2 linked regions of the Azospirillum brasilense genome follow. The protein of the gene in region 1 binds, or shares a complex with, the protein of each later gene. Links are inferred from orthologs where the notes say so. Each region holds a gene or a part of one and is shown on either strand. Other genes may lie near its edges. The genes, in order: D3869_RS21955 and D3869_RS16865.

Region 1 (16,969 bases):
AGATAGAAAGTACGAAAACGACGGTTCTTTCTGATGAGCAAGCCTATGGCTTGATACATTCGTGCTCACTTTCGTCATGTTTGAACGATGCGCGAAATGGATATTGCTGTAGCGCAGCAACGCCATTGCTCGGAGCCTTCAATGAGACAAAAGTTAAATTCGGGTTGTCCAACCCCACCGAATCGTGGTACATCTGATGTGACATTACCCTGCATAAGGACTTTCTATCCCTTTTGGAATTGGGTCATATGATGCTTGAAAATGACCTGCATTTTTTCCGAAACTGAAGGTCGGAACACTGGCCTTGTGTCAGGGCTGTACGTTCGGACCATTGAAAGCACTGAGTACGGGGGCACCACCAGATGAAAATCCTGATCGGAGACGACCATGTGCTTTTCCGGGAGGGATTGCGCAGGCTGCTGGAGCAGCTGAAGGAGGGTGCCAGCTTTGAAGAAGCCAGCAATTTTGATGAGCTTCTGGAAAAGGCTGGCAAGGGCGAGACCTACGATCTCGTCCTGACCGATCTGCGCATGCCCGGTTGGCCCGGCTTCTCCGGCATCCAAGACCTGCGGGGAAAGCAGCCCGACTCCAAGGTCGTGGTCGTGTCGGCGTCCGAAGCGCATCACGACGTCCGCGACGCGCTGGAGCACGGCGCCGCAGGCTACATCCCGAAATCCTCCAGCGTGAAGATCATGCTCAGCGCGCTGGATCTCATCTTTTCCGGCGGCGTCTATGTGCCGCCGACCGTGCTGCGTGAATCGGGGGAGGCCGAGGTGCGCGTCGGCGCCATCCCGCCCAGCGACCCGCAGCTCGACCATCTGCTGACCCAGCGTCAGCGCGAGGTTCTGGACCGCCTGCGCGAAGGCAAGTCCAACAAGCAGATCGCCCATGAACTGGGCCTGTCGGAGGGCACGGTGAAGATCCACATGACGGCGATCTTCAAGTCGCTGGGTGTGCGCAACCGCACCCAGGCCGCCATGGCTTTCCCGCAGTCGCATTCCGCCTGACCATCAGATCTGACCGTCCGGCCGCCCGACTTTGAAAACGCCCGCGGACGATCCCGCGGGCGTTTTCGTTTAAGGGATGGTGGCGTGGGCCTCAGCCCATTCCGGCAACGTAGCCGCGCAGGGATTCGACCTCCAGTTCCGCGTCGTCCAGCCGCGCCTTCACGATGTCGCCGATGCTGACCAGCCCGACGAGTTCGCCGTTCTCCAGGATCGGCAGATGGCGGATGCGGCGCTGCGTCATGACGCCCATGATCTGGGACACCGTGTCGGCCGGGCTTCCGGTGACGAGGTCGCGGGTCATCAGGTCGCCGACGGGCCGCTCCAGGGCGGCGGCCCCATCCGCGGCCACGGCGCGGACGATGTCGCGTTCCGACAGGATTCCGGCGGGCCGGCCGTCGTCCTTCATGATCAGGACGGCACCGATTTTGTGATGGGCGAGCTTGCGGGCGACCGCGTCGATCCGGTCGTCCGGACTGGCGGTGATGATCTCCGTGCCCTTCCTTTTCAAGACGGCGGCAATGTGCATGGTTGTGCTTCCTCCCGCGCGGATTCACGAAAGGGAATGCTCACCCACTGTCGCTTCTCTAGGAAGTCGCAAAAAGGAACAGGCCGGATACTCCTTTCGGAGTAGCCGGCCTGAAACCCAGGTCGCGCGGGGCTTCCCGTGGGAGGCCCCGGAGGTGCCGATCAGAAGCGGTAGCCGATGCCCAGGCCGACCAGCCACGGGTCGATCTTGACGTCCGAACGGACGGTGGTGCCCAGGTTGGTCTGCGCCGTGACGTCGGTCTTCAGGAAGATCTTCTTCACGTCGAGGTTCAGCGACCAGTTGCCGGTCAGGGCGACGTCCACGCCGGCCTGCAGGGCCCAGCCGAAGCGGTTCTCGTAGTCGGTGTCGACGATGCGCAGGCCGATGCCGTTCGCCTTGTTGGCGGCGTCTTCACGGTAGAACAGGGTGTAGTTGATGCCAGCGCCGACATACGGGCTGACGCGCTCCTTCGGGAAGAAGTGGTACTGCGCGGTCAGGGTCGGCGGCAGCAGCGACACCTTGCCCACGTCCACGGAGCCGCCGAGACCCGGCAGGATCGAGCCCTTGACGTTGTGGCGGCTGGTGCCGGCGATCAGCTCGAGAGCGATGTTGTCCGTGACGAAGTAGGAGAAGTCGAGTTCCGGAATGTAGTCGTTGTTGATCCGGGCCTCGCCGATGTTGGTGGTGCCCTGGTGGATCAGGTCACCCGACTCCTGCGGGATCACGGCCAGGGCGCGCGCGCGCACCAGAATGTCACCGGCGGACTTGCCCTTGAAATCCTGGGCCAGCGACGGGGAGGAAACGGCGGCAAGAGCCGTGGTCGCCAGCAGGGCGGCGGCGGCGCGCTTCAGGAAAGTCATGGGATTCGCTCCAGGGCAGAATTAGCTGATGTCGTTTTTTTGGCTTGATGCCTGGAGATGTATTACCAGAGTTTTTGTGGGGTTGCTATGCCGACTCAACCAAAACGTCATAGTGAGGCGGCCTTGCAACAGCGACGAGTTGTCGCATGGACTGGAACTCTTAACGCGCTGGCGCCATGGCGGGTTGTGGGGACTGTGAGGGGACTTGCCCCAGGCAGTTCTGTACGATCACGTAGCACTGGCCGAGTCGGCTTCCGCCGCTGGACGACCCGCCGTAGACGATGCGTTCCACCGCGCCGTGGCGCAGCGTGAAGGTCGCCTCGCAATCGACGCTGGTCACGTCGTAGCCGTAGCCGCCCCATCCCCCGTAGGGATAACCCCAGTAGCCGCCGTAGCCGCCCCAAGTCGGGTAGGAATACAGCCGGTTGCTGCGGTAGGTGAAGAATTCCAGGTCCCCGGCGGTGGCCTGCCGTTCCGGAACTCCGGCGCAGGACAGCAACGTCTGCTTCGGCATGCCGATCAGCGCATTCTGCGCGACCATCGCCTGATCGGCGGCCGGATTGGCGCAGCCGCCCAGAAGGCCGGCGGCCAGAAGAGCCGCACCGAAACCGATCCTTGTCATCGCTCCGCGCATTGCCGTGCCTCCCGTCAGGGGCGCCGCAGCCGGGCCGGCGCCAGATCCTCCGCACGCACACCGAGCGCCGCGACCTCCGGCGGCAGGCCGTGTCCGGTCGCCAGGGCCGCCGCGGTGCGGCCCATGGCCGGCGCCGTCTGGATGCCGTAGCCGCCCTGGCCGGCCAGCCAGAAGAAGCCGTCCGCGGAATCGTCGTAGCCCACCACCATCACCTTGTCGGCGACGAAGCTGCGCAGGCCCGCCCATTTGTGCGTGATACGTCGAACGGAAAACCGCACCGCCTGTTCCATGCGGTCGATGGCGATGGCGATGTCCATCTCCTCCGGTTGCACGTCGCAGGGCTCCACCGGCGTCTCGTCGGCGGGGGAGAGCAGCAGCCGGCCCGATTCCGGCTTCATGTAGAACTGTTCGTCCACATCGATGGTCATCGGCCAGCCGGCGAGTCCCGCCGCGTCCGCCGGGTCGGGGAACACCGGATCGAAGGTGATGGCGGTGCGCCGTTTCGGCACCAGCCCGATGGGGCTCACCCCGGCCATTCCCGCCAGACCGTCGGCCCAGGCCCCCGCCGCGTTGACCAGCACCGGGGCGGCGAAGGCGCCCGCCGGGGTCGTGGCGATCCACAGCCCGTCGCGCCGCTCCAGCGCCGTCACCCCGGCGTCGGTCACCAGCCGGCCGCCGCGTGCCTTCAGCCCGCGCAGGTAGCCGCCGTGGATGGCGTGGACGTCCATGTCCATGGCCTCCGGTTCCCACACCGCGCCGTCCACGTAATCGGGGTTCAGGAAGGGCGCGCGGGCCAGCGTCTCGGCACGGTCGAGCCGCTCGACGGTCGGGGTCAGCCGGCGGCCCTCGGTGAAGTCGCGGTCGAGTGCTGCGGTCTGGTCGGCGCGTCCGATCAGCAGGACGCCGCGCGGCGTCAGCAGGGGATGTTCCGAAAAGCCTTCCGGTGGGTTGATGTAGAAATCCCAGCTCGCCACCGTCAGCGCGCGGACGACCGGATGCCCATAGGTCTGGGTGTAGAGCGCCGCCGACCGGCCGGTGGAGTGGTAGCCGGGCTGGCTCTCCCGCTCCAGCACGGCGACGCTGCCGTGCGCCGCCAGTTCGTAGGCCGCCGAGGCGCCGGCCATGCCGCCGCCGACCACCAGAAAATCCACCCGTTCCATCATGCTCCAGCCCGTTTTTGCCGTCGTTCGCTCGGAAGAAGCGCGATCTCTTGGACAACCTATCCGGACGGCTGCCGAACGCAACCGCCTTCTCGCCGTCGGCTCGTTCAACGTGCGTACTGTTCGATTTTGTGACAAGAATTCGCGTGAAGAAAAATAATAATAATAAACGTTCATCAATGCTGCAGCTTGCCCATAATATAAATACCCTCATCAATGCTCAATGGACATGGGGGTTGCTGTCATGGATAGAGCTTTTGCTTCTGGGGTGTTTGGACAAAAAAACGGGAGGGAATCCGTTTCAATGAACAACAAGCATGACAGTGGAGCTAAGATCGAAATAGAGAATTCTGCTGAAATTAAGAGTATGGTGATTTGTGGATACAATACATTTGGATGGGACAGAGATAAGATAGCAGAATTATTTTTTAGAATATTCGAATATTGCAACGAAAATTATAATGAATACCAAAAATATTATGATAGCCAAATCGTTGAATATGTAAAAAACAAAATTGATATTTTTTGTGTTCAAGAGGCAGGATGCTTTAATCACATATCACTCCTGAAATCCTATAAAAGATTCCATTGTGATTGGCGGCGTAGAATCGCGAAAAAATACCTTAAGGAAATAAAATTATACGTAGAAAAAGTTTATGATCAAAGCAGTTCTTATCAGAATAAGACCAAAGAGTATTATGTGTGGGATCAGATGAAGAAGTGGGAAAAGCAAAGTTATGAAGAGCTGCTCAATGCATGGGGTGGTGTGGTTGATTTGAGGGGCAACTCAAGATGTTCGATCGGAATAATGTGCAAAGAAGAGGATGCTGTGGATATAGAAGATAGGAAAATACACATAACAGACAGTGTCTTTCATAGGCCAATTCTTGGTTTGACCTATCGTGGTTTGCCAGTTTATTCAGTGCACGCGCCAGCATCAAACAAGGATGCAAAAAAGGCTGCATACATTGAAAATTTAATAAAAACGATGATCAGAATGCACAATAAAAAATGGATAGTGGTTGGTGATTTCAATTACAACCCATTGTTATCTAATGATATTTTGAAGGGAAAACTGGAAAATGGACGATTTCTAGAAGAATATACGAAGATATGTGCGCCGAATGAACCTACCCAAAACAGTGGAGGAACCCTTGACTATGCCATTCACGGTAGCGGCGTCAGTTGCAAAATAATTGAGGTTTTGCCATCGACCAAGTCGGATCATCGGCCGGTTCTTTACGAAGCTGGGTTCGCACCATAACCGGAGCGGGTAATCACGCCGCGCCGCGCAGTTCCTCGGCCTTCTGCAGGTCCACGCTGACGAGTTGCGAGACGCCCCGCTCGACCATGGTCACGCCGAACAGCCGGTCCACGCGGGCCATGGTCAGGCGGTGGTGGGTGATGATGAGGAAGCGGGTGTTGCCCTCTCGCGCGATGTCTTCCACCAGATCGCAGAAGCGGCCGACATTGGCCTCGTCCAGCGGCGCGTCCACCTCGTCCAGCACGCAGATCGGGGCGGGGTTGGAGCGGAAGACGGCGAACAGCAGCGACAGCGCGGTCAGGGCCTGCTCGCCGCCGGACAGCAGCGACAACACCTGCAGCTTCTTGCCCGGCGGGCTGGCGTAGATCTCCAGCCCGGCCTGCAGCGGGTCCTCGGCGTTGACCAGCTCCAGATGCGCCTTGCCGCCGCCGAACAGGCGGATGAACAGTTCCTGGAAATTGCGGTTCACGGTGTCGAAGGAGGCGACCAGACGCTCCCGCGCCTCGCGGTTCAGGCTGGCGATGCCCTGGCGCAGGCGGGCGATGGCGCTGACCAGATCTTCGCGCTCGGTCTGCAGCGTGCCGATCTGGGTTTCCAGCTCCGCCGCCTCGATCTCGGCGCGCAGATTGACCGGCCCCATGTTCTCCCGCTCGCGGGTCAGCTTGTCGAGGCGCGACTCCACGACCGCCACGTCGGGCATCGCCTCGTCGGGGGGGAGATCGGCGGCGGCACGGGTCTGCTCGGGGCGGCAGTTCAGCCGCTCGGCGATGCGCTCCGTCAGGGTCTGGCCGTTCTGCAGCGCGGCGGAGACGGCGGCCTCGGCGTGGGCGCGGGCCTCGCGGGCGTCGGCCAGCCCGGATTCGGCCTGCTTCAGAAGCTTCTCGGTTTCGGCCAGCCGGTTCTCCGCTTCGGCCAGGGCGTCGGCGGCGCGCTTGCGGGCGCGTTCGGCCTCGCTGATCCGGCCGAGCAGGGCCTGACGGTCGGCCTCGATCGCCGCCGGGCGGCTTTGCAACTGTCCGAGATCCGTTTCGGCGGCGGCGGCGCGCTCCTTCAACTCGGCCACGCGCCCGCCCGCCCCGGCGGAGCGGGTGCCCCAGGAGGCGACGTCCTGCTGGATGGCGGACAAGCGCTGGCGGCGGGACTGCGCCTCGCGGGTCAGGCGGTCCAGCGCGTTCTGCTTCTCGGCCAGGACGGCGCGGTGCTCGGCGAGCGTGGCGCGGCGGTCGTTGACGGCGTCGCGGCCCTCGCGCGGGTCGGGCAGGGCGTCCAGCAGCTCCCGCGCCTCCTCCAGGGCGGCCTCGGCCTCCTGCCGGTCGGTCTCCAGCCGCGCGATGCCATCGACCAGCGCCGCCAGCTTCGACGCGGCGGCGTCGGCCTCGCGGGCCAGCTTGGCGTGGCGGTCGCGGGCGGCGGTCACCCCGGCGAAGGCCTCGCGCACCGCGTCGCGGGCGCGGCGGTCGGCCTGGGCGGCCTCCTCGACGGCGCGCTTGGCCTCGTCCAGGGCGTCCCGGGCGACCTCCAGCCGCTCGTCGGCGAGGTCCAGCTCGCCGCGCAGCTCGTTCAGGCGGTTGCGCTGCTTCAGGCGGACGGCGGCGGCGGTCGGCGCGCCGGCCTGCACGGTCAGCCCGTCCCAGCGCCACGCCCCGCCGTCGCGGCTGACCAAGGTCTGGCCGGGCGCGAGACCAGCGGCCAGGGCGGCACCCGCGTCGTCGTCGGCCACCACGCCGATGTGCGACAGGGCGCGGGCGACGGCCTCCGGTCCCTGGACGCGGTCGGCCAGCGGCTCGGCCCCGGCGGGCAGGGGAGTGGCGTCGGGGTAGGGCGGCAGGGGACGCCAATGGACCGGGGCGGCCTCGTCCAGCGGCGCGGTCAGCGCGTCGCCCAGCGCCGCCGCCAGGGCGCCCTCATAGCCGGGGGTAACGGTCACCGCGTCGACCAGCGGCGGAAACAGGTCGCCCGCCCCGGCGGACAACAGCTCGGCCAGCGCCTTTTCCTCCGCCTTCAGCTTGGCGCGGGCGGATTCGGCGGCCTGCAGGGCCTCGCGGGCGCGGGCCTGGGCGGGTTCGGCGTCGGTCTTGGCGCGTTCGGCCCGTTCGGCGGCCTCGCGGGCGTCCTCCAGCCGCTGTTCGGCCAGCTCGACGGCCAGCTCGGACTCGGCCACGTCGGCGCGGGCGGCGATCTCGCGCTCCAGCGCGTCGCGCTGCGCCTGCTGCTCGGCGAGGCGCCGGGCAAGCCCGGAGGCCCGCGTTTCAAAATCAGCGACCTGCCGCTGGGTGGCGGCGCGGCGCGCCTCGTCGGCGGCGGTCTGCTCCGTCAGGCGGGTCAACTCGCGGTCGAGCGCGTCCACCGCTTCCCGCGCATCGGCCAGCGCCTCCCGCGCGGCCTCCTCCAGCATCTCCTCGTCGGCCTGGGCTTCCAGCAGGCGGTCGCGCTCGGCCTCCAGCCGGGCCAGCGCGTCGCCGGCGTCGGCGGCCAGAGCCTCCTCGCGGCCGAGGTCGCCGGCGATCTGCTGCAGGCGGGAGAGCAGGGCGCGCTGCTGCTCGGCGACCCGCTTCTCCTCGGCGTCGAGCTGCTCCTTGGCGATGACCAGCCGTTGCAGGGCGGCGGCGGCGGCCGCTTCGGCCTGGCGCTTCTCCGGCAGCCCGGCGGCATCGTCGGTGCGGCGGGTGGTGAGTTGGGTGACCGCCAGCATCAGTTCCCGCACCGCGCCCTCGGCCTTGGCGAAGGCGCCGCGGGCGCGCGCCAGCTCGCCTTCATGGGCGATCCAGCGCAGGTGCCAGAGCACCGCCTCCGCCTTGCGGATCTGTTCGGAGAGGTTGCGGTAGCGGGCGGCCTGCCGCGCCTGCTTCTTCAGGCTCTGAAGCTGGGTGTCCATGGCCCCGATCACGTCGTCGAGGCGCATGAGGTTGGCTTCGGCCGCCTTCAGCCGCAGTTCCGCCTCGTGCCGGCGGGAGTGCAGGCCGGTGATGCCCGCCGCCTCCTCCAGCAGCATGCGGCGGTCCTGCGGCTTGGCGTTGATGATCTGGCCGACCTTGCCCTGGCTGACCAGCGCCGGGGAGGCGGCGCCCGAGGCGTTGTCGGCGAAGAGGAGCTGGACGTCGCGGGCGCGCACCAGCTTGCCGTTGATGCGGTAGTCGGAGCCGTTGCCGCGCTCGATCCGCCGCGTCACCTCCAGCTCGTCGTGCTCGTTGAAGCCGGCGGGGGCGGTGCGGGTGCGGTTGTCGATGAGGAGGGCGACCTCGCCCAGATTGCGCGCCGGACGATTGGCCGTGCCGCCGAAGATGACGTCGTCCATGTCGTCGCCGCGCATGCGCTTGGCGGAGGTTTCCCCCATCACCCAGCGCAGCGCCTCCACCAGATTCGACTTGCCGCAGCCGTTGGGGCCGACGATGCCGGTCATGCCCGGCTCGATCACCAGATCGGTGGCGTCGACGAACGACTTGAAGCCGGACAGGCGGAGGCGCGTGAAGTGCACGGGATCGAAGCCTTCTGCCCGGTCCTTACTTCACCAGCTTGTCGATGGCGGCGGCGAAGGTCTCGAAGGACTGCGCGCCGCTGATGGTGGCCGCGCCCTCGTTGAGGACGAAGGTCGGGGTGGCCTCCACCTTGTACTTGTCCTGGCCGACCAGACGGCTCTGCAGGATGCCGTCGGCCAGCGCCTGGTTGGCCATGCAGGCGTTGATGACCTGCTCGCTCATGCCGGCGAGCTTGCCGTACTGGGCCAGCGCCTTGACCGGGTCGGCGGCGCGGCTCCACTGGCCCTGGCTCTTGAACAGCACGTCGAGCAGCGGGTAGTAGCGCTCCGCCGGGGCGCAGCGGGCCAGCATGGAGGCGCGCAGCGCCGCCTGATCGAAGGGGAAGTCGCGGAAGATCAGCTTCGCCTTGCCGGTGTCGATGTAGGCTTCCTTGATCTTCGGCAGCGTCTCGGTGTGGAAGGCGGCGCAGTGCGGGCAGGTCATCGACGAATAGTCGAGGATCGTCACCGGCGCGTTGGGGTTGCCGAGCACCCGGTCGGCCAGCAGATCGGCGGTCGAAGCGGCGGGAGCCTGCGCCGTCTGCACCGGTGCCGTCTGCACGGGCAGAGTCTGCCCGTTCGACGGCCGGGAGCCGGCAACGGCGAGCCCGATGATCAGCGTCATGCCGACCGCGATCAGAGCAACGATGCCCAAAAGGTTGCGGTTCACTTTGGCCTCATCCCTACCAGATGTTGATGGTATAATCGAAACTCCCCTTTTGCGGCAAGAGTATGGCCCAGCCCGAGCCGGCTCCCGCCCCAAGGGATCCTTGGTGGCTAGCGGCGTCGCGGCGCCGGACGCGGGCGGGCGAGCAGCGACCGCCCGAAGCGCTCCAGCGTGGCCCGCAGCTCCTCGTCCTCCACCGTGGCGGTGGTGGTCATCACCGACAGCTCCTCATCCATGGTCAGGTCGCGCGGGCGCACCACCGGCTTCTGTATGGTCAGCGGGGCGGCGTGGATCAGCTTGATCTTCGCCACCGCGCGGTAGCCGAAGAAGCTGTTGATCCGCTCCACGATCTGCGGTTCCAGATGCTGTAGCTCCAGCGCGATGGCGCCCATGGCGCGGATGTGCAGGACGGCGTCCTCCCGCTTGCCGCGCGGGAAGCTCAGCTTGTCGGGGGCGGTGCGCAGGCTCAACTGGTGGCCGACGATGGACGGCCAGTCGTTGATGAGCGAGCCGAAGGCCAGCCCGCGCTTGCCCAGCGCCTTTCCGGCCACCTCGGGGACGGTCTGGCCGATTCGCCGCGGTCCGTTCATGTCAAGGCTTCCTGGTCGGGGCTTCCTGGTGATGGTCCGCGCACCCTAGCGCAAGCGGGCAGGGCTTCGCCAGCGCCCCCGCGGGTGTTCCTTTATCGGCGGCCCTTTATCGGCGGCCCTTTATCGGTGTCCGGGTTCGCCCTATGTCTTGCCGCCATGACGACGCCTTCCCACACCGCCTCCAAGCACGCCCCCAGGGACGCCGCCCAACGGCTGCTCTCCTGGTACGATCACAACCGCCGCGACCTGCCCTGGCGCGCCAAGCCGGGGGAGGTTGCCGACCCCTACCGGGTCTGGCTGTCGGAGATCATGCTGCAGCAGACCACGGTGCCCGCCGCCGCGCCTTACTTCCGCGCCTTCACGGAGCGCTGGCCGACGGTGCGCGACCTCGCGGCGGCGCCGCTGGACGACGTTCTGGTGGCCTGGGCCGGCCTCGGCTACTACGCGCGGGCGCGCAACCTGCACAAATGCGCGCAGGTGGTGGCGACGGAGCGGGCGGGGCGCTTCCCCGACAAGGAGGCGGCTCTGCTGGAGTTGCCGGGCGTCGGCGCCTACACCGCGGCGGCGATCACCGCCATCGCCTTCGGCCACAAGGCGACGGTGGTGGACGGCAATGTGGAGCGGGTGGTCTCCCGCGTGTTCGCCGTCGAGGAACCGCTCCCCGGCGTGAAGCCCAAGCTGCGCGCGCTGGCCGCCCTCCTGACGCCGGACGAGCGGCCCGGCGACTACGCCCAGGCGATGATGGATCTCGGCGCCACGGTCTGCACGCCGCGCAAGCCGAAATGCATGCTCTGCCCCTGGTCGGATTGGTGCGCCGCCCGTGCCGCCGGCATCCAGGAGCAGCTTCCACGCAAGGCCGCCAAGGCGGACAAGCCGACCCGGCGCGGCGTCGCCTTCTGGCTTCTGAACCCGGAGGGGGCCGTGCTGCTGCGCCGCCGGGCGGAGGAGGGGCTGCTGGGCGGCATGACCGAGGTGCCCTCCACCCCCTGGGCCGGCCACGCGCCGACCGAGGCGGAGATCGCGGCGGCGGCGCCGCTGGATTTGTCCTGGCGCCGGCTGCCGGGCGTGGTCCGCCATACTTTCAGCCATTTTCACCTCGACCTTGAGGTCGTCGCGGCCAAGGCCGGCGACGGCTGGCGGATGGCCGAGGGGCTGTGGGTGCCGGTGGACCGGCTCGGCGGGCAGGCCCTCCCTTCCGTCATGATGAAGGTGGTGCGCCACGCCCTGGCTCACGCGTAGACGGGGCGCACGCATGAACGGACAATGGACGGAGCGAGATGAGGCGGCGGACGATCCTGGCCCTGCCGGCCTTCCTGGCCGGCGCATGGCTTGCCGGGCCCCTGCGGGCGGAGACGCCCCAAAGGACGGAGCTTAAGGCAAAGAAGGCCCCGGCCCCCGCCGGACGCCGCGTTGCCCTGGAGCTGGTTCTGGCGGTGGACGGGTCGGCCTCCATCACCGACGGTGACCTGGAATTCCAGTTGCAGGGCCACGCCGCGGCCTTCCGCGATCCGGACGTCCGCGACGCGGTGACCGCGGGCGGCGTGGCGGCGACCCTGGTGGTCTTCTCCGGCCCGCACAGCCTGCGCGTCCTGGTGCCCTGGACGCCCCTGACCAGCGCGGAGGAGGTTGCCGCCTTCGCGGACCGGATCGACAAGGCGCCGCGCGGCTTCCAGGGCGACTCCACGGCGCTGGGCAACGCCATCGCGGAGTCGGCGAAGCTGTTCGCCGGCAACGGCTTCGATGCCGCGCGCAAGGTGATCGACATCGTGTCGAACGGCTTTTCCAACAGCGGCCCGGACCCCGCGGAAGTCCGCGACCGGGTCGAGCGGCAGGGGATCACCATCAACGCGCTGGCCATTCTCGACGAGTTTCCGTGGCTGGAGGAGTACTATCAGGAAAACGTCGTCGGCGGCGTGAATGCTTTCGTGAAGACGGCGATGGACCGCGGCAGTTTCGTCGAGGCTCTCCGGCAGAAACTCATCCAGGAGATCGCCGCTCTTCCCGCGCCATATTCGGTTATCGTCGCTGATAATTTCTGAACGCCATGGCTCGGCGGCTCCGAATTTTGGAAAATCGTCTGGAGGAATGAAGCCGGATCAGGCTACCTTACCGTTGCGTGCAGAGCGCATTTCGGGCGCGTCGCTCTGGGTGTCCTTCTGAGCGCGGGGCGTCCTTCGCGGCGCTTGGGAGCGGCGGGATGGACAATCGGAAGCCGGTGGATCCGGGTGACTTCGCGGTCGCGGACATCGTGGCGGCGGCCGGTGCGGCGGTCGCCGGACGAACCGTCGCCTGTGGCGCGGCCTGCCCGTCCGGCGCTCCGTCGGCGGCGGCCGGCGGCGGCGGGCGCAAACCCCGTCTGCCGGTGGTGGCGATGGTCCTGGCCGTCGCCGCCGTGCTGACACTGGGGGCGCTGACAGCGCTGGTCGGGTCCACCTTCCTCGGCGTCGCCGGCCTTGCGGAGGAGGCGCGCACCGCCATCATGCCGCGCGCGGGCGCCCAGCACCGCGACGCCTTGGCCGTTGCGGACCTGGGCCGGCTGGCCGAGGTGATCCTCAACAGCCGCGACCGCACCCGCCGCGTCGCCGCCATGGACGAGGCGGAGGCGCTGGCCGGCCGGTTCGCCCGGGTGCTGGATGCCAAAGCCCTCGACACGCTCGACCAGACGATGACCGTCTTGCGGCGCGGCAGTCTTCATGCCGACCTGCTCGACGCGCTGTCCGTCAGCATCGGCGAGCAGCTGGCGGGGGTGGACGGCGCGCTGGCCGACGCCACGGCGCTGCTGGCGGAGCCGGACAAGGCGGTCCAGGATTACGCTTTTCTCAGCAACCTGTACCACCTGCGTCGGCTCTACGGGCTGGCGGCGGCCAGCGACACGGCGGAGCGGCTCGCGTTGCTGGACAGCGAGGTCCTTGAGCGGCTGCGCAACCAGCAAACCCTCCTGGACAGCCTCTCCAGCATGAAGACGGGGCCGGCGGCGCAGCCCAACCGCCTTGCCATCGTCCTGGACCGCTTCGCATCGGCGCGCGCGGTGACCGACCTGCAGCGTGGCCGCCTGTCCGTGCTGGCCCAGGTCCGGGCGGACGGCGATCTTGCCCGTCGACCGTTGGAGACTCTGGCCGCCAGCCTGCCGAGCGACGCCGCCTTCACCGCGCTCGGCATGATGGACCGCGTCGTCGCCGATGGCTGGCGCGGGTGGTGGATCGGGTTGGCGGGGGGAGCGGCGGTCACCCTGCTGCTGGGTGGCGTGACGCTGCTGCTGCTGCGCCATGTGGCGGCTCCGCTCCTGCGCCTCGGCGACACGCTGGACGCCTTGCGGGACACCCCGGAAACCGTGGCGCCACCGCCCGCCTCGCTGGAAGAGTTCGCGCGAATCGGGACGGCGGTCGAGGGGCTGGCCGGAGCGTTCGGCGCGTTGCGCCGTGAGGCCGCGGTTTCGCGGGCGAACGAGGGACGGCTGAGCGCCATTCTGCAGTCCTCGCCCTTTCCCATCGTCATCGCGCGGCGCACCGACGGGCGCATCCTGTTCGCCAACGCACCCAGCGCCGACCTTCTGGAGACCCCCGGCTCCGCCCTGCTGGACCGTGCGATGCCAAACTTCCTGGAGGCGCCGGAAGACTGGGAGGCCATTGCCGACGGCGTGTGTCGGCGCGGGCGGCTGCCCGACGTCGAGACGCGGCTGATCACCGCCGAGGGGCGCCCCTTCTGGGGCGCGCTGTCGGCGATGGCGATGGATCACGATGGCGTGGACTCGCTGTTCGTGGCGCTTCGCGACATCTCCGCGCGCAAATACGCCGAAAAGACGCTGTTCGCCGCGAAGGAGGCGGCGGAACGCGCGCTGCACGATCTCCATCGGACCCAAAGGAGCCTCATCCAGGCGGAGAAGCTGGCGTCGCTTGGGGCTCTGGTGGCCGGGGCGGCCCATGAGATCAGCACGCCCGTCGGACTCGGGGTGACCGCCACCAGCCATCTTGCCGAGCAGGCTCGGCAATTCAAGGCGGGCATGACGGATGGGCAGTTGCGCCGCCGCGATCTGGAAGAGTTCGTGGACCGGGTCGAGGAGGGGGCCTCCATCATCCTGAGCAACCTGGAGCGCGCCTGCACCCTGGTGGAGAGCGTCAAGCAGGTGGCCGTGGACCGGGCGTCGGAAGCGCGGCGCCGGTTCGAACTGCGCGGCTATCTCGACGGCGTGTTCGGCAGCCTGGCACCGCAACTGAAGGGCACCGGGCATCGGGTGACGCTGGACTGTCCGGACGGGCTGGTCATGGACAGCTATCCCGGCGCCCTGTCGCAGGTCGTGTCGAATCTGGTCATCAACGCCCTGCTGCACGCCTTCCGGCCCGATGCGCCCGGCACCATCGCCATCACCGTGCGCACCGGCGGTCCGCCCGACGCCGGCGCGACGAGCGTCATGCTGGACATCGCCGACGATGGCCGCGGCATTCCGCCGGACCAGATCGAGCGCATCTTCGAGCCCTTCTTCACCACGCGCCGCGCCGAAGGCGGCAGCGGGCTCGGCCTGCACATCGTCTACGACATCGTCACGGGGACTCTCGGCGGGCGCATCGCCGTGGCGTCGCAGCCGGGGGCCGGCTGCCGCTTCACCATCCATCTGCCATTGGCCGCATCATCCGGCACGCCGGCCCCTGGCCGTGACGTCATTCCGGCCGCCGCTGTCACGGCCGGCCGCGTCGCGGTGGAGGAGAGGGAACCCGCCTGACGGGTCAGGCCCGGGCGCGCTCGATCTCGACGCCGACGCTGGCGGCGTCCGGGAACACGTCCAGCTTCTCCACCCTCACCTTGACGCTGGCGATCCGCTCGTCGGACAGGCAGCGCTCGGCGATCCGTTCGGCCAGCGTTTCGATCAGGGTGACGTGGCCCTGGCTGACCAACCCCTTCACCACCGCCGCCATGTCCTCGCCGGTGACGCCGGGGGCGGCGATCTCAAGGTCGAGGCTCAGTCGGATGCGCTGCGGCTTGATCCGTTCGTGGGCATAGACGCCGATCAGCGCATCCATGACCAGATCGCGCACGAAGCAACGGGTGGAAAGCGACGCCGGGGCCGAACGGGGCGCCGGAGCGGTGACGGTGGCGAAGAGCTTGTTCATGGCGCACACGCCTATCACGCCGTCCCCGTCCTGCCAAGGCATGCGGGCGGCGTGCGATGAGGGGCTCCAATGCCGAACGCGCGGGAACGGAGCGGCGTCAATGGCCGCCCCGATCCCCGTCCGGTGCCGAAAATCAGGCGGAGGCTTCGGAGCGGATGCGCTCGCGCAGCACGTCGATGGGACGCAGGTCGCCGCCGTCCTCGTAGTGCCAGAAGGTCCAGCCGTTGCAAGCCGGCAGGCCGGCCATGGCGGCCCCCACCTGATGAATGGACCCGCGATGCTCGCCGCGCGGGCCGGCGCCGATCAGCGTGCCGTCGGCGCGCACCCGCGCGACGACGCGCCGGCGCAGGTCGAACAGCGACGTGCCGGGGCGCAGCAGGCCGCGCTCCACCACCCAGCCGAAGGGAATGCGCGGGGCGGACCGCTTCGGCGGCGTGTCGAGAACGGCGGCGTCGGGCGCCTCCTCCACCGCCTCGATGCGGGCGGTGGCCGCCTTGGCGTAGGTTGGATCGCGCTCCAGCCCGATCCAGTTGCGGCCCAGCCGCTTCGCCACCGCACCCGTGGTGCCCGTGCCGAAGAAGGGGTCCAGCACCGTGTCGCCGGGGCGGGAGGAGGACAGGATGACACGGTAGAGAAGCGATTCCGGCTTCTGCGTCGGGTGGGCCTTGCGGCCGTCCTCGTCGCGCAGGCGCTCCGCCCCGTTGCAGATCGGCAGCAGCCAGTCGCTGCGCATCTGCAGATCGTCGTTCAGCGCCTTCATGGCGTCGTAGTTGAAGCGGTAGCGGGCGTCCTTCTCGCGCGAGGCCCAGATCATGGTCTCATGCGCGTTGGCGAAGCGCGTGCCGCGGAAGTTCGGCATCGGGTTGGTCTTGCGCCACACGATGTCGTTCAGAATCCAGAAGCCCAGATTCTGCAGCGTGGCGCCGACACGGAAGATGTTGTGGTAGCTGCCGATCACCCACAACGATCCCTCGGGCTTCAGGATGCGGCGGGCCGCGGCGAGCCAGTCCCGCGTGAAGCGGTCATAGGTCTCGAAATCCTCGAACTTGTCCCAGTCCTCTTCCACCCCGTCAACACGGGAATGGTTCGGGCGCAAGAGTTCGCCCCCCAGCTGGAGGTTATAAGGCGGATCGGCAAAGACAAGGTCCACCGATTCAGCCGGCATTTCATTCATGAGGGCGATGCAATCGCCCACGAGAATTTTGTTCAGGGGGAGCATTGACGAAACCAAAACAGCGAATCAGTCGTTGCGACAATGATTCGCCGCCGAGTCGCCGTCAACTGATTTCTTGCCCCGGAATCGCGGCGGTCAGCCGGCCCGTTCGATTTGGGCGCGGACTGGTGCAAAAGTGACTCGGTGGTGGGGCGTCACGCCGTGGCGGCGCAGCGCCTCCAGATGCTCCGGCGTCGGGTAGCCGGCGTTGCGGTCCCAGCCATATTCCGGGTGAAGCTCGGCCAGCCGCATCATCTCGCGGTCGCGCGCCACCTTGGCGACGATGGAGGCGGCGGCGATCGACTGGCTGCGCCCGTCGCCCTTGACGATGGCCTCCATCAGGCAGGACAGGGCGGGCTTGAACTTGCCGTCGATCAGCGCGACGGCGGGCGGCTCGCCAGGCAGCGCCTCGTAGGCGCGCTTCATGGC
Region 2 (6,043 bases), 1.2 Mb from region 1 along the record:
ACCGGCGCCTACAACCGCCGTGCCTTCCTGAAGCACGCCGAGCGGGAGTTGTTGCGGGCGCAACGCAACGGGGCGCCGCTGACCCTGCTGCTGCTCGATCTCGACCGCTTCAAGCGGGTCAACGACACCTTCGGCCATCTGGCCGGGGACGCGCTTCTCCGCCTCTTCTCCGAGACGGTCACGGCACGGCTGCGCCGCACCGACCTGTTCGGACGCTATGGCGGGGAGGAATTCTGCCTGCTGCTTCCCGACACCGACCGCACCGGGGCGGCAACGCTGGCGGAGGCGCTGCGCCGCGACGTGGCGGCGCGGCCGCTGCCCTTCCAGGGCCACGAGATCGCCGCCAGCGTCAGCATCGGCATCGCCGCCTGCCGCAGCGGCGAGGACCTCGACGCGGCGCTGGCGGCCGCCGACCTGGCCCTCTACCGGGCCAAGCGGAACGGCCGCAATCAGGTGATGGTCGACGAAGCGACGGCGTAAGGCGCAAGGGGCCTTACGCCTGCTCCGCTTCCGTCTCGTCGGCGTCGCCGCGCGTCTTCTCGATGCGGCGGCCGATCAGGATCGACACCTCGTAGAGCGCCAGCAGCGGGATGGCGAGGCCGACCTGGCTGATGACGTCCGGCGGGGTCAGGATCGCCGCGACGATGAAGACGAAGACGATGGCGTAGCGCCGCTTGGCGGCCAGGGTCTCGGTCGTCAGCAGCCCGGCGCGGATCAGCAGGGTCAGCAGGACCGGAAGCTGGAAGGCCAGACCGAAGGCGAAGATGAGGTGCATCACGAGGCCGAGATACTCGCTGACGCGGGCCTCGAACTCGATCGGCAAAGCGCTGGCGTCCATGCCCGGGTGGAACTCGAACCCCAGGAAGAAGCGCCAGGCCAGCGGGAAGATGAAGTAGTAGACCATCGCCCCGCCCAGGAAGAACAGGATGGGGGTGGCCACCAGGAAGGGCAGGAAGGCCTTGCGCTCGTGCTTGTAGAGGCCGGGCGCGACGAACATCCAGATCTGGCTGGCGACGATGGGGAAGGACAGGAAGCAGCCGGCCCAGAAGGCCACCTTCACATAGGTGAAGAAGGCTTCGGTCAGGCCGGTGTAGATCATCCGCCGCCCCTGCCCGGCCAGGATGTCGGCCAGGGGCTGGACGAGGAAGTTGTAGATGCGGTCCGAGAAGGCGTAGCAGACGAAGAAGGCGACGATGATCGCCAGCGTTGCGTACATCAGCCGGTTGCGCAGCTCGACCAGATGGTCGATCAGCGGCATCTTGCTTTCTTCGAGCTCGTCGTCGGTATCGCCGGTCATGCGCGTTTCGCCGGACACTGGGTCACGCCTGCTTGTTCGTGGTTGCCGCCGCAGCGGAGTCGGCGGAGGCCGGGACCGGCGGCTGGGCCGGGGCCGGGACGAACTCCGCGGGCGGGGCCGGAGGAAGCGGGGCCGTGACCGGAGGCTCGGTCGCCGGCTGCGGCTGGGCCGCCGTCACCTGCGGCGAGCCGACGGGCGGCACCGGGGAAACGACCGTCGAGGCCGGGCCGTCTTCCGGCGGGCTGCCGGGATGGCCGCCGTTGGCCCCGATGTCGGCCGCCACATCGAAGGCGCCCTTCAGCTCCCCCTTCGGATCGATCGTGTTCTCGACCATCTTCTGGAGGTTCGTGTCGCGGACCTTCAGGGCTTCCTTGCGGAGCTCGTCGAGCTCCGCCTCGCGCATCATGTCGTCGATGTGGCCCTGAAAGTCGCGCGCGACGAGGCGCGCCTTCTTCACCCATTTTCCCAGGGTGTAGATGGCCTTGGGCAGGTCCTTCGGGCCGATCACCACGAGGGCGATGACCGCGATGACCATCAGTTCCGACCATGCGATGTCGAACATGGCTCCTCAGCCTTTCGAAGCGGCGCGGGGATGGGCGGCGCCGGACGGTCAGGTGCGGGCCGTCTCGTCCTTCTTCACGCCGGGGTCGGCAGCGGGCGGAACCGGGGCGGGCGGAACCGGATGGACCGAGGACACCGGCTGGGCCGGCGGGACGGGCTGGTTCGGCAGGACCTTGGAGTCGGCGCCGGGAGCAGCACCCTCTTCCTCGTCCTTCAGGCCGGCCTTGAAGTTCTTGATGCCCTTGGCGAGGTCGCCCATGACCTTCGGCAGCTTGCCGGCGCCGAACAGGAGCAGGACGATCAGAAGGACGATGACCCAATGCCAGACGCTGGAGAATCCCATGACACACGTTTCCTGAACAGGCAGCCCAATGGCGGGGCGGCACTATGGCAGAAAGGTTCCCCTCCCGCAACGATCGGTCGGGTGAAACCGCTCAAACGACTTAAGTGGGTGCACCGGCTGGAAAAACGAAGGCCTGACACAGGTCCATGCACACCGAAACGTGACTTTGTTCGGGGGGCAGGAACTGGCCGGGCATGCGGGAGTGCAGATGCACAGACCCGCCCTTCCCGTCCGGCACGTCGAGGTGGACGAGGCTGGTGCGGCCGAGCAGGCGCGCCGCCATCACCCGCGCCAGGACCGGCAGGTCGCCGGCGGGAACCGTGGCGGCGGGCTGGGCGGACAGCTTCAGCGCCTCCGGGCGGATCAGCACGTCGACGGCGGTGCCGTCGGCGATCTCCGTGGGGATCGGGCCGACCGGCGTGTCCACCGCCCCACCCTGCACGACGCCCGCCAACCGGTTGACCTCGCCGAAGAACTCGGCGGCGAAGGCGTTGACCGGGCGGGTGTAGAGGTCCACCGGGTTGCCGACCTGAACGACCTTGCCGGCGCGCATCAGCGCGATGCGGTCGGCCAGGAACATGGCCTCCTCCGGGTCGTGGGTGACCAGCATGGTGGCCGCGCCGTTCTGCTTCAGCACATGCAGCGTCTCATCGCGCACCTGCTCGCGCAGCCGGGCGTCCAGGCCCGAGAAGGGCTCGTCGAGGAGCAGCACCGCCGGGTTGGGGGCGAGCGCGCGGGCGAGCGCCACGCGCTGCTGCTGTCCGCCGGAGAGGTGGTGCGGGAAGGAATCGGCGTAGCCGGCCATGCCGACCTGCCCCAGCGTCTCCAGCGCGCGCTTGCGCTGCGCCTCGCCGGACAGGGCGGTCAGGCCGAAGCGCACGTTGTCGAGCACCGACAGGTGCGGGAACAGCGCGTAATCCTGGAAGACGAGGCCGACACCGCGGCGTTCCGGCGGCACCGCGCCGCGCTCGTCCGCCACCACCGTGCCACCGATCCGGACGGAGCCGGTCTGCACCGGCTCCAGCCCCGCGGCGATGCGCAACAGCGAGGACTTGCCGCAGCCCGACGGACCGCACAGGCAGACGATCTCCCCCGCCCCGATGGTCACGCTGACGTCGTCGACGGCGACGACGCGCCCGTAGCGGTGGGTGACGGCGTCCAGCGCCAGGGCCTCCACCGCGATGGCAGCGCCGCCGCCCTGCGGACCGAAGGCGTCGAGATGCCGCCCGTTGGTCGGGAGCGTCACGGGCGCGGCCTCGCAGGGGGCGCCCTGCCGCGGGTCGGTCCCACGGCCGAACAGGGCCGACGCCTTGTCGCGCAGCGCGGTGCGCAGGCCGGCCGGCCGGGGTTCGGAAACGGCGTCTCCGGTCGCGGAGAAAGAACGGGCGTCGGTGACGGACGGACGATCCATGGCGGTCCCAGTCTGAAGCGGCCCGGGGGTCGTTTGATGGCGGTCGATTGACCTTAGTACCGGTGCGCCGACCCTGATGCAAATGGTTCTTATTTTCGAGCGTTTCGCTCAGGTATCGGAATCGTCAGTGTTTTCCGATGGTTCCGCGTCCTCCAGCCCGGCCCCGCCGATGCCCAGCAGCACCGGCCGCGAATCGAGCAGGCCGGCGGCGCGCAGATCCTCGACGCCCGGTAGGTCGCGCAGCGTCTCCAGGCCGAAATGGTCGAGGAAATGGTCGGTGGTGATCCAGGTCAGCGGGCGCCCCGGCGTCTCGCGGCGGCGGCCCGGCCGGATCCAGCCGTTCTCCATCAGGATGTCCAGCGTGCCCTTGCTGGTCGCCACGCCGCGGATCGCCTCGATCTCCGCGCGGGTCACCGGCTGGTGGTAGGCGATGATCGCCAGCGTCTCGATGGCGGCGCGGGACAGCTTCTTGGAAACCTCCTCCTCCGGCCGCAGCAGCGGGGCGAGGTCCACCGCCGTGCGGAAGGACCAGCCGGCGCCGGTGCGGATCAGGTTCACCCCGCGCGCCGCGTAATGGACGCGCAGTTCCTCCAGCAGCGCCCGCACGTCGGCGTCGCGGGTCAGCCGCCTTCCCAGCGTCTCCTCGTCCAGCGGGTCTGCTGAGGCGAACAGCAAAGCTTCCAGCAGGCGCAGATCGCGCAACCGCTGCTCGACCTCCTCCGGATTCTCGATTTCCTGGATCATGCCGTCGGGTCCGCTCATTCCTCGTCGCCCTGCTCATGCCGGCGCGATGCCCGGCGGACGTAGATGGGGGAAAAGGCACCGTCCTGGCGAAGCTCCACACGGCCCGCCTTGGCCAGCTCCAGCGTCGCCGCGAAATGGGCGGCCAGCGCCGAGCGGGTCAGCAGCCCGCCGCGCACGCCGTCCGGCAGGAAACTCGACAGGGTGGCCCAGTCCGGCATGCGGCCCAGCAGCTCGGACAGGCGGCGCACCGCGTCCTCCAGTGAATAGAGGCGCACCGGCTCGATGTGCAGGACGCCGCCCTCCTGCCGCTTCTTGTGCTCGCCGTAGGCCTTCAGCAGGTCGTAGAGCGTCACCTGGAAGACCGACTTGCGCAGGATGTCGAGGTCCTCCGGAGCGCCGCGGGCGAAGCGGTCCACCCCGAGCTGCGGGCGGGCGAACAGTTTGGCCGCCGCCCCCTTCATCGCCTCCAGCCGCTGGAGCTGGAAGGCCAGCGCCGCCGCCATGTCCTCGCCCGAGGGCTCCTCGTCCTCGACCTCCGGGATCAGCAGGCGGGACTTCAGGTAGGCCAGCCACGCCGCCATGACGAGATAGTCCGCCGCCAGCTCCAGCCGCACCTTCCGCGCCTCGGCGATGAAGGCGAGATACTGGTCGGCGAGCTGGAGGATGGAGATCTTCGTCAGGTCCACCTTCTGCTCGCGCCCCAGCGCCAGCAGCATGTCGAGCGGCCCTTCGAACCCGTCCAGGACGAGGACGAGCTGTTCCGCCGGGGTGACGGCCTCGGGGGCCTCGTCCTCGTGATCCGGGAGATTCCTGCCGACCATGCCGTCAGTTGCCGCTGAGGATGCGGATCAGCTCGATCATGTAATCGACCGGCGGGCCGAGGACCCAGGAGAAGACGCTGAGGTCCATGCCAAGCTCCCGCCCGATGAAGGGCAGCAGGAAGAAGGCGCCGATCAGGATCAGCATGCCGTACTTCTCCAGCCGGGCCAGGGGGAAGGCCAGCGCGTCGGGCAGGATGCCGACCGCCACGCGCCCGCCGTCAAGCGGCGGCAGCGGGATCATGTTGAAGACCATCAGCACGACGTTGACGAGGACCGACACCTCAAGCGCGGCGCGGACCCACAGCTCAGTCGCCCCGCCCTGCGGGCTGGTGAAGCCCCAGATGATCGCGGAGACCAGCGCCAGGACGAAATTCACCCCCGGCCCGGCCAGCGCCACCCACACCATGTCGCGGCGCGGGTGGTGCAGACGCCCGAAATTCACCGGGACCGGCTTGGCCCAGCCGAAGACGAAGCCGGTGGTGAAGTACATCACCGCCGGCAGAACCACCGTGCCCAGGGGGTCGATGTGGCGGATCGGGTTCAGGGTCACCCGGCCCAGCCGCCACGCCGTGTCGTCGCCGCGCCACATCGCCACGAAGCCGTGCGCCGCCTCGTGCATCGTGATGGCGAGGATCGCGGGGATGGCGACCGCAAAGATCATCGGTATGCGGTCGATAAGACCTTCCAGCACGCGCATCTCTCCCGTTGCGCCCCCCGGAGTCGCCGGGGAAGCCTGAGCATGGCTCTAAACCTGGGGAGTTCCCAGCAATTCCGCCAGACGCGCCCGCAGGTCGTCGGCGTCCACCGGCTGCGCCGGCCCGCGCAGCGCCTCCGCCCGCGCCCAGCGTCGGACGGCCTCCCCGCTC

What was found.
Region 2: the proteins of D3869_RS21955 (region 1) and D3869_RS16865 are in contact, whole or in part, in a crystal structure (PDB 3ZGX), measured with the Bacillus subtilis proteins. The link is inferred for Azospirillum brasilense from one-to-one orthologs.

Annotation. Positions count from the first base shown.
Region 1 is NZ_CP032346.1:1,753,185-1,770,153, forward strand. Bases 5,265-9,309 are described here. They hold D3869_RS21955 (chromosome segregation SMC family protein), read right to left. Parts: upstream 8,927-9,309; coding sequence 5,465-8,926; downstream 5,265-5,464. Other genes in these bases: D3869_RS21950 (endonuclease/exonuclease/phosphatase family protein), read left to right, coding at 5,265-5,451; D3869_RS21960 (DsbA family protein), read right to left, coding at 8,952-9,309. In the rest of the region: D3869_RS21925 (response regulator), read left to right, coding at 363-1,007; D3869_RS21930 (CBS domain-containing protein), read right to left, coding at 1,099-1,533; D3869_RS21935 (OmpW/AlkL family protein), read right to left, coding at 1,695-2,393; D3869_RS21940 (hypothetical protein), read right to left, coding at 2,554-3,015; D3869_RS21945 (NAD(P)/FAD-dependent oxidoreductase), read right to left, coding at 3,042-4,187; more of D3869_RS21950, read left to right, coding at 4,432-5,264; more of D3869_RS21960, read right to left, coding at 9,310-9,635; D3869_RS21965 (DUF721 domain-containing protein), read right to left, coding at 9,743-10,222; mutY (A/G-specific adenine glycosylase), read left to right, coding at 10,379-11,461; D3869_RS21975 (DUF1194 domain-containing protein), read left to right, coding at 11,500-12,261; D3869_RS21980 (PAS domain-containing sensor histidine kinase), read left to right, coding at 12,420-14,939; D3869_RS21985 (dihydroneopterin aldolase), read right to left, coding at 14,944-15,327; D3869_RS21990 (site-specific DNA-methyltransferase), read right to left, coding at 15,461-16,546; D3869_RS21995 (ribonuclease HII), read right to left, coding at 16,637-16,969. UniProt on the Bacillus subtilis protein: Required for chromosome condensation and partitioning.
Region 2 is NZ_CP032346.1:604,593-610,635, forward strand. The notes cover bases 3,275-6,043. They hold D3869_RS16865 (segregation and condensation protein A), read right to left. Parts: upstream 5,178-6,043; coding sequence 4,371-5,177; downstream 3,275-4,370. Other genes in these bases: D3869_RS16855 (ABC transporter ATP-binding protein), read right to left, coding at 3,275-3,612; scpB (SMC-Scp complex subunit ScpB), read right to left, coding at 3,721-4,374; D3869_RS16870 (site-2 protease family protein), read right to left, coding at 5,182-5,868; nagZ (beta-N-acetylhexosaminidase), read right to left, coding at 5,923-6,043. Outside these bases: D3869_RS16835 (GGDEF domain-containing protein), read left to right, coding at 1-480; twin-arginine translocase subunit TatC, read right to left, coding at 494-1,297; Sec-independent protein translocase protein TatB, read right to left, coding at 1,320-1,859; D3869_RS16850 (twin-arginine translocase TatA/TatE family subunit), read right to left, coding at 1,908-2,201; more of D3869_RS16855, read right to left, coding at 2,302-3,274. UniProt on the Bacillus subtilis protein: Participates in chromosomal partition during cell division. May act via the formation of a condensin-like complex containing Smc and ScpB that pull DNA away from mid-cell into both cell halves.